DNA from 2 places in the Blautia sp. JLR.GB0024 genome. Region 1 is predicted to be linked to the other one. Evidence: a T-box and tRNA genes for the amino acid it is inferred to sense, from the RefSeq annotation. Region 1 holds a T-box; the other holds one or more tRNA genes.
The links. A T-box is a leader RNA that pairs with one kind of tRNA and senses whether it is charged. The one in region 1 lies ahead of V8Q34_RS05180 (proline--tRNA ligase), so its partner is inferred to be a tRNA-Pro.
Positions count from the first base shown of each region.

Region 2: it has a tRNA-Pro gene. The T-box ahead of V8Q34_RS05180 (proline--tRNA ligase) is inferred to sense a tRNA for this amino acid. The anticodon was not compared.

Region 1 covers NZ_JBANBF010000002.1:228,474-232,395, forward strand. Annotated here, with positions in the region: gene V8Q34_RS05175 (glycoside hydrolase family 3 protein) at 1-2,098, shown strand, start outside; T-box leader at 2,271-2,538, shown strand; gene V8Q34_RS05180 (proline--tRNA ligase) at 2,951-3,922, shown strand, end outside.
Region 2 covers NZ_JBANBF010000021.1:26,086-30,007, forward strand. Annotated here, with positions in the region: gene V8Q34_RS25095 (hypothetical protein) at 1-685, opposite strand, end outside; tRNA gene V8Q34_RS25100 (tRNA-Pro) at 861-934, shown strand; gene V8Q34_RS25105 (AEC family transporter) at 1,002-1,949, opposite strand; gene V8Q34_RS25110 (LacI family DNA-binding transcriptional regulator) at 2,185-3,207, opposite strand; gene V8Q34_RS25115 (RsmB/NOP family class I SAM-dependent RNA methyltransferase) at 3,434-3,922, shown strand, end outside.

The DNA of each region.
Region 1 (3,922 bases):
GGATGGTCTTGAGATAAAGGAAGAAGAGGGAAAGGTACAGGTACTGGCGTCTCTCGGCAAATTCTACAGGGAAAATGTAAGTGCACAGTATGCCGGCGGGATTCAGCCGGGTATGACTGCAGAGCCGGAGATCCCCTGTGATCTGCTTGAGAAAGCCAAAGCATGGGCGGATGCGGCTGTAATATCCATCTGCCGGTTTTCCGGCGAGGGATGGGACCGGAAAGGGATTCCGGGAGATGGAGATTTTTATCTTACCCGGGAAGAGCAGAACATGGTGGATACAGTGACTGCCAATTTTGAAAAGGTTGTTGTTGTGCTGAACGTGGGCGGTATGGTGGATACCTCCTGGTTCTGTAATTCTGAAAAGATACAGGGAGTTCTCCTTGCATGGCAGGGAGGCATGGAGGGCGGACTGGCAGCGGCGGATCTGCTGTGCGGGGACGTAAACCCATCCGGAAAGCTGACAGATACCTTTGCCCGTACATTTGATGACTACCCATCTTCTGCAGGTTTCAACGAATCCGAGGATTATGTGGATTACACAGAGGACATCTATGTGGGATACCGGTATTTTGAAACGATTCCGGGCGCTGCCGAGAAGGTAAATTATCCCTTTGGATTCGGACTCTCCTACACGGAGTTTGCCATTGAGCCGCTTCGGGCAGGGGAAGAAGATGGGACCATTTGTGTGGATGTGAGAGTCACCAATATGGGAAGCAGAGCCGGAAAAGAAGTCGTACAGCTTTATTACCGGGCACCTCAGGGCGTTCTGGGAAAACCGCTTGAAGTGCTGGGGGCATTTGCCAAGACAGAGCTTTTGGGAGCCGGGCAGTCCCAGGTGCTCAGACTGAAAATGCCGGTCAAGGCCATGGCTTCGTATGATGATCTGGGAAAGATCCAGGCATCTGCTTATGTGCTGGAGGCCGGGAATTACAGCTTCAGAATCGGAAACTCTGTGAGAAATACAGTAAAACTGGACTATGAATACCAGGCAGCGCAGACGGTTGTGATAGAGCAGCTCGAAAGAAAATGCGCGCCGGCTGCCCTTAAATCACGTCTGTTGGCAGACGGGTCCTACGAGGAACTACCGCAGGGCGGAGACGTATATGAGAAGAACCGTCTGATTCCTCAGGATATTGATACGCTGGAAGGGGTGGAACCCGATGTACAGGGAATCACGTATCAGGAGAAAAAAGAATGGCGAAATGCGGACAGGATCACCCTTGAAGATGTAGCGGAAGGGAAGGCAGATTTACGCCGGCTTCTGGCACAGCTCAGCGACAGGGAATTAGCCGGGCTGCTGGGCGGTCAGGTAAATACAGGTACTGCCAATACATATGGAATGGGCAATCTTCCGGCATATGGAATTCCCAATATTATGACTGCGGACGGCCCGGCAGGACTGAGGATCAGGGAGGAGTGCGGTGTCTATACGACGGCATGGCCCTGCGCCACACTGCTGGCCTGTACCTGGAATCCGGAGATGGTATTTGAGGCAGGGGCAGCAGGAGCGGCTGAAGTGAAGGAGAATAATATCGGTGTCTGGCTTACCCCGGCTATGAATATACACAGAAGTCCCCTGTGCGGAAGAAACTTTGAATATTATTCCGAGGACCCGCTGGTATCAGGAAAAATGGGAGCAGCTATGATCAGGGGCATCCAGTCTCAGCATATCGGGGCGTCCATGAAACATTTCTGCTGCAATAATAAGGAGACTAACAGGAAGGACAGCGATTCCAGGGTGTCGGAGAGGGCACTCAGGGAAATCTATCTGAAAGGATTCGAGATTGCGGTAAAGGAAGCCCAGCCCTGGACAGTGATGACATCCTATAATCTGATGAATGGATATCCCACTTCCTGTAACCCGGAACTGCTTAACGGAATCCTCAGAGAAGAGTGGGGCTTCGAGGGAATGGTGACTACGGACTGGTGGAATCACGCGGAGCATTATCTGGAAGTAAAGGCCGGGGGAGATATCAAGATGGGATGTGGTTATCCTGACAGGATTCTGGAGGCTAAGGAGAAGGGATTCGTGAGCAGGGAAGAGATGGAGAAGTGCGCGGAGAGGATATTGGGGATGATATTGAAAGTGGATTAAATATTCTGGACGGGACTGTGTACTTGCTGATTTGGAATTTTGATGCCATCGGCCTGAATATACCCTGCGGGACAGGAACGTGTAAATGGTAATCACAGGCGGCTTTTAGCAGCGGTTTTGTTTTTAATATCGTTGACATGGATGCGGTTTTGTGATAAGATTCGGAATCAAGAGAAAGGCGTTGAGAAGAGATAGTAAGCGTGTCTGGACGTTGCAGAGAGAAGCCGGGTGGTGCGAGGCTTTATGGAGGGGCGCTGAACCGGTCTTTGAGCTGCAGGCTGAAAGGTGACGAGTAGGTTATGACGGGTATCCTCCGTTATGGGGATGGAGTATCGGATGGCTGATGATTTTTGGATGGATGGCGTCCTGTACTTGGAGAGAGCAGAATGGAAATTCTGAATTCAGGTGGTAACACGGATATTTGAGTATTCGCCCTGAACTGGCTTAGCTGGTTCAGGGTTTTTGTTTTTTCTGCCGCTCGCTGTCCCATCGGTCCGGGCAACGTGGTGTGTTGCGTTTGTATGCAGCCGAATTCTACACCGAGGGTATTTCGTCCGCCTGAGACGAACAATGGGTTGTACGGCTCAGACGGACGAAATACCCTCGGTGTAGCTTCGGAATGCATACGGCACTGCAACACACCACGTTGCCCGGACCGATGGGACAGCGGCGGCAGAAAAAAGCACTTCGTGCGCTGTGAAGGCGGGAGTTTTTTGGATGGAGCGTGGGCAAGCAATAATTCCATTGTTAAAGGTGATACTGGATGGATTTTGCCTGTAGGTGTGAGGGGTTCTGAATAGTTGGTAGATTTAGATATATGGAATAAAAAAATGTGAATGGAGGAAGAGTGTTATGAAGATGGAGAAAGTTGTGGGGGAAAGGTTTCGGGAGAGGCCGGCGGACTGTGTGATCGACAGCCATGCTTTGATGGTGAGAGGCGGGTATATGAAGTATGTGGGGAATGGGATTTATTCGCAGTTTGGGCCGTTGAGGAGAATCTGCAGGAAGATTGAGGGGATTATTCGGGAGGAAATGGATGGGATTGATGGGCAGGAGGTGCAGTTTCCTGTTGTTATGCCGGCCTCGCTTTGGGAGGAGTCGGGGAGATATGAGAGTGTGGGGAGTGAGCTGCTGCGGTTTTCGGATAGGAATGGGAGTAAGATGGTACTGGGGATGACACATGAGGAGGCTTCGGTGCAGTTGGTGCGGGAGTATGGAAAGAGTTATGCTAAGTATCCTTTTATGATTTATCAGATTCAGACAAAGTTCAGGGATGAGGCAAGGCCGAGGGCAGGGCTGATCCGGGTGAGAGAGTTTACAATGAAGGATGCTTACTCATTCCATACTTCTCAGGAGGACCTAGAGGAATATTATCAGAAGTGTTATCATGCTTATGAGAGGATTTTTGCAAGGGCCGGGATTCCGGAGACGATTGCCGTGGCTTCGGATTCGGGGATGATGGGCGGCAGTCTGTCTCATGAATTTATGCTGCTGACTCCTGTGGGGGAGGACTCTGTTGCGGTCTGCCCGGAATGCGGGTTCAGGGCTAATGTGGAGATGGCTGAGAGTATTGTTGAGAATCCGCAGGATGATGTGCAGGAGGAACTGAAACTGGTGTACACACCGGATATTCATACGATTGAGGATGTGTGCGGATTTTTGGGGATGCCTGAGGAGAAATCCTGTAAGGCTGTGGTGTATCAGAAGAATTCGGATGACAAGTTTGTGGTGCTGTTTATCCGCGGGGATCTGGATGTGAATGAGACAAAGGTTACCAATTTCCTGAAAAGTGAGATTCGTCCGGCGGAAATAACGGAGGAATCT
Region 2 (3,922 bases), on a different contig from region 1:
TTTCTATTTCCACTGTTGTGTCTGTGCGGTAATCCATTTCCTCCAGATTATCATCCGGGCTCTCCCCGCTGAACAGATTAACTGTCTCTTCAGAATGCTCCGCTAACGGCAGGGAACCCTCTTCATCGTCCAGAGCAACTGGCCCCTCTGCTTCCATGAGCGCCTCCGCTGCTGCAACACCCTCCGGCAGTTCATCCTGCACAGCCTCCGGTCCTGTCTCCAGCTCCTCTTTCTGCATATTATTATTTGTCTCAGTGGCTCTGTCCGCATTCCGGGATCTGTCCTCCTGCATTCTCGGGAGCCTGATTTCTTCCAGGCGCACAGGACGATCATCCCACCCTGTACCATACATGATTCCATCTCCGGTCAGCATGACCAGACCGCTCAGGTCGTTCAGTCCGTACGCAGTGCCTCCCATTCCCTGATCCGGTACTTCCGTCTGAAACTGGACCGTATCACCTGCCAGGTCACATTCTCCAAGATAAATGCCTTCGCATCCATCGCTTTTTCTCACAAACCCGTAAATGTTACAGGGTGCCTCCTCTTTTCCATAGATTCCTTGAATCCGATAGTTCATGCGGCACTTACCATCCCGGGCCTCTACTTTGATAAATCCCTTCCCATTTCCTTTCTTTCCATCCGGGTACTCATATACATACGCAACAAATCGCCGATATCCAGCCAAATTTTCTTTCTCCAATACCAATTATTCCGTAAAGTATATGAGCGAAAAAAACATTTAGAACTCTGCATAAAACCCGGATGAAAAAGTTTTTGAAAAAAATGCAAAAATATGTTGACATTTCTGCCGCCATTATATATAATAACAAATGCTGAATGACACAGCCGAAACAAAATAACGAAGCGTGGCTCAGTTTGGTAGAGCGCTGCGTTCGGGACGCAGAGGTCGCGTGTTCGAATCACGTCGCTTCGACTTTCAGCAGAAGCATCGGAAACGTAAAGTTTCCGGTGCTTTTTTCTTGCCCAAAAACAAGGACCTCTCAATTGAGAAGCCCCATCTGTCTCAGTATAAATATAGTGACAAACAATGTAAATATAGAAACAGCACTGCTGAAAACCACAAGCTGCCCTGCAAGCTGTTCATCTGCTCCCGCCTGCTGGGCCATGATATAGCTTGACACCGCGACCGGTGTCTGGTAAGCCAGCAGTGCCGCCAGCAGGTCTGAATTACGATATCCCATTGCAACCACCATAGGAATAAAGATAAGTGGCAGAATCACCATCTTGACCGCAACTACCCCTCCGGCAATTTTCAAGTTCCCCCTCACTTTAGAGAAATCAAAGTCTCCTCCCAGGATCAAAAACGCAATGGGTGTCGCCAGTTTTGCCAGATCATTCAGCGTGGTGTCTGCAGCCTTGGGAAGTTTAAAGCCCAGAAGCGAGGCAATGATTCCCAGAACCGATGCGATGATCAGCGGATTTTTCAGAATCCCCACAAGAACCTTCTTAAAGTCCCGCTCCCTCTTTCCTCCGAAAAAGGACAGCGCAATCACTGCCAGAAAATTATACATGGGCACCAGAACCGCGCTTAAAATAGCGGCAGTCACTGTATTGGCCGAACCATACATATTCTCCACCACCGCCACTCCGAATATGACGTAGTTGCTCCTGAAAATCCCCTGGATCACCACGCCCTGCTGGTTTTCCTTTTTCACAACTTTAGGTACAATGAGACATAAAAGAACAAATAAAAGAAGCAGACTACCTGCCGCAAAAAAACAAAGCCCGCCCTGCATCTGCTCCCTGATGTTACTCTGATATATATTTTTAAACAGCATACAGGGCAGAAATACTTTAAATACAAGGGAATTTGCTTTTTTCAGCAGGTCTTTGTCTGCAAGATCCGTATAATTAGCTATCGCGTAGCCTATCACCATCAGGAAAAATAATGGGGCGATGACATTAAAAGACAATATGATATTTTCCATTTCTGTTCCTCCCGGCGGTTTTATCCGCATGATTGTCTATTATACGCCCTTCTCTCTGCCTGCACAATTCCCTTCCCGCACGGTTTTAAATATTTTTGCTGTCACCCTGTGACCTACTTCCGTGACGATTCATTGCTTCATTATGTCTTACGATCAGTGAGACAGCGCTTTTACTTTCTTTCACCTCTTTTTTACCCATACGGAAAAGGGCTAAAAAACAGAGGCCTGAATAAAATCATTCAAGCCTCTTCACACTTTCCCTTTCACTTAAACTGGAAGGTATGGCGATCTTCATATGCGGCGTTCCGCTCTCCAGCAGTCCCCGCCTCAAAAGTTTCACTGCCTCCTGGGCCATCTCTTCCAGATGAATGCTGATACTGGAAAGCTGTGGCTGCATCAGGGTTGCAAGTACTGTGTCGTTGTAACTCAAAATGCTGAAGTCCTCAGGTACCCGGTACCCCATCTGCTGCACCCCCTGCATTACACCAATAGCTGTGGCCTCATTAAAGGTAAAAAATGCTGTGGCAGGATTTTTTTCTTCTTTCAGGTAAGCACTTGTCTTCTCCAGCACATTGGCTGCCTCCCTGTCAGTGTCCAGATAAACCGCCTTTAAGTCTTTTCTGTAATACTTCATGTACTCCCCGAATATTTTTCTTCGTTTTTCCGGCGCGTCATTGCCCATGGAGTCCGTTGACATCAAAGGACCCACAAATGCAATGGTTTTGTGGCCCATTTCAGCCAAATAGTTCACCCCCTGATGAATCCCCACCTGGAAATTCGGCACCACAGAGCTGAACCGCTCCTCATACGGTGAAGAGTCCAGAAAAACGATCTGGTTCGTCCACTGCTCCATGGCATGAATCTGCCTGGCGCCAAACTGCCCCACTGCTATAATTCCGTTCAGCCCTGACTGGCTGTTGCTCTTATAGCATTCCTCCTCCTCATCGTACTGAAGGGTGACCGTCTCAAATCCCTCCTCAAAACAGCTTTTATCCAGGCTGCTCTTTAGATAAAGATAATAAGGGTCCTCCAGCTTCATCTGGGAATCCATCATTTCAATCATTCCGATTCTGAGCTGTGCTGCTTTCTTACGGCTGCTTCTGACACTCTTACTTTCGTAGTCCAGTTTGCCGGCCACCCTCAGGATTTCTTCTCTGGTACTGTCAGTCACACTGAGGGAGACATCATGATTCAGCACTCTGGAAATCGTAGCTATGGAATAACCGGTCAGCTCAGAGATTTCTTTTAGTGTAGCCATATCACTCACTCCGCTTATCTTATGGTAATTTTACTTGTTTTGCCCTTGCCTTTTACTTAATTTAAATCATATCATTTTTACCTTTTATTTACAAGAAAATACGAGCAGACTGGCAGGAATCAGCATATTACACAACAATGCCGTCAGGGATTTTCCAGTGGCGCAATAAAATCCTTCATGCTATAATAAGGCCAAAACCACGCATTCTGCGAAAAAGGAGACAGCTATGATCGAACAGCTCCCAAAAGCTTTCCTCAGCCGCATGGAGGACATGCTTCAGGATGAATATACTGCGTTTATAAAAAGCTATGAAAATCCAAGACATTTCGGCCTCAGAGTCAATACACTGAAAATTTCCGTGGAGGAATTTCTCAAAATAAATCCGTTTCATCTGACACCTGTTCCATGGACAGAAAACGGCTTTTACTATGAGGAGGCAGACCACCCGGCAAAGCATCCCTACTATGCCGCCGGCCTGTACTATCTGCAGGAGCCCAGCGCAATGGCTCCCGCCGCGCTTCTTCCCGTCACGCCGGGGGACTATGTACTGGACCTCTGCGCAGCCCCCGGAGGCAAGGCCACAGAACTGGGTGCAAAGTTAAAGAAGGAGGGTATGCTGGTTGCCAATGATATCAGCAATTCCCGTGCGAAAGCCCTGCAGCGAAATATTGAACTGTGCGGCATCACCAACACGTTTATCACCAATGAAATACCC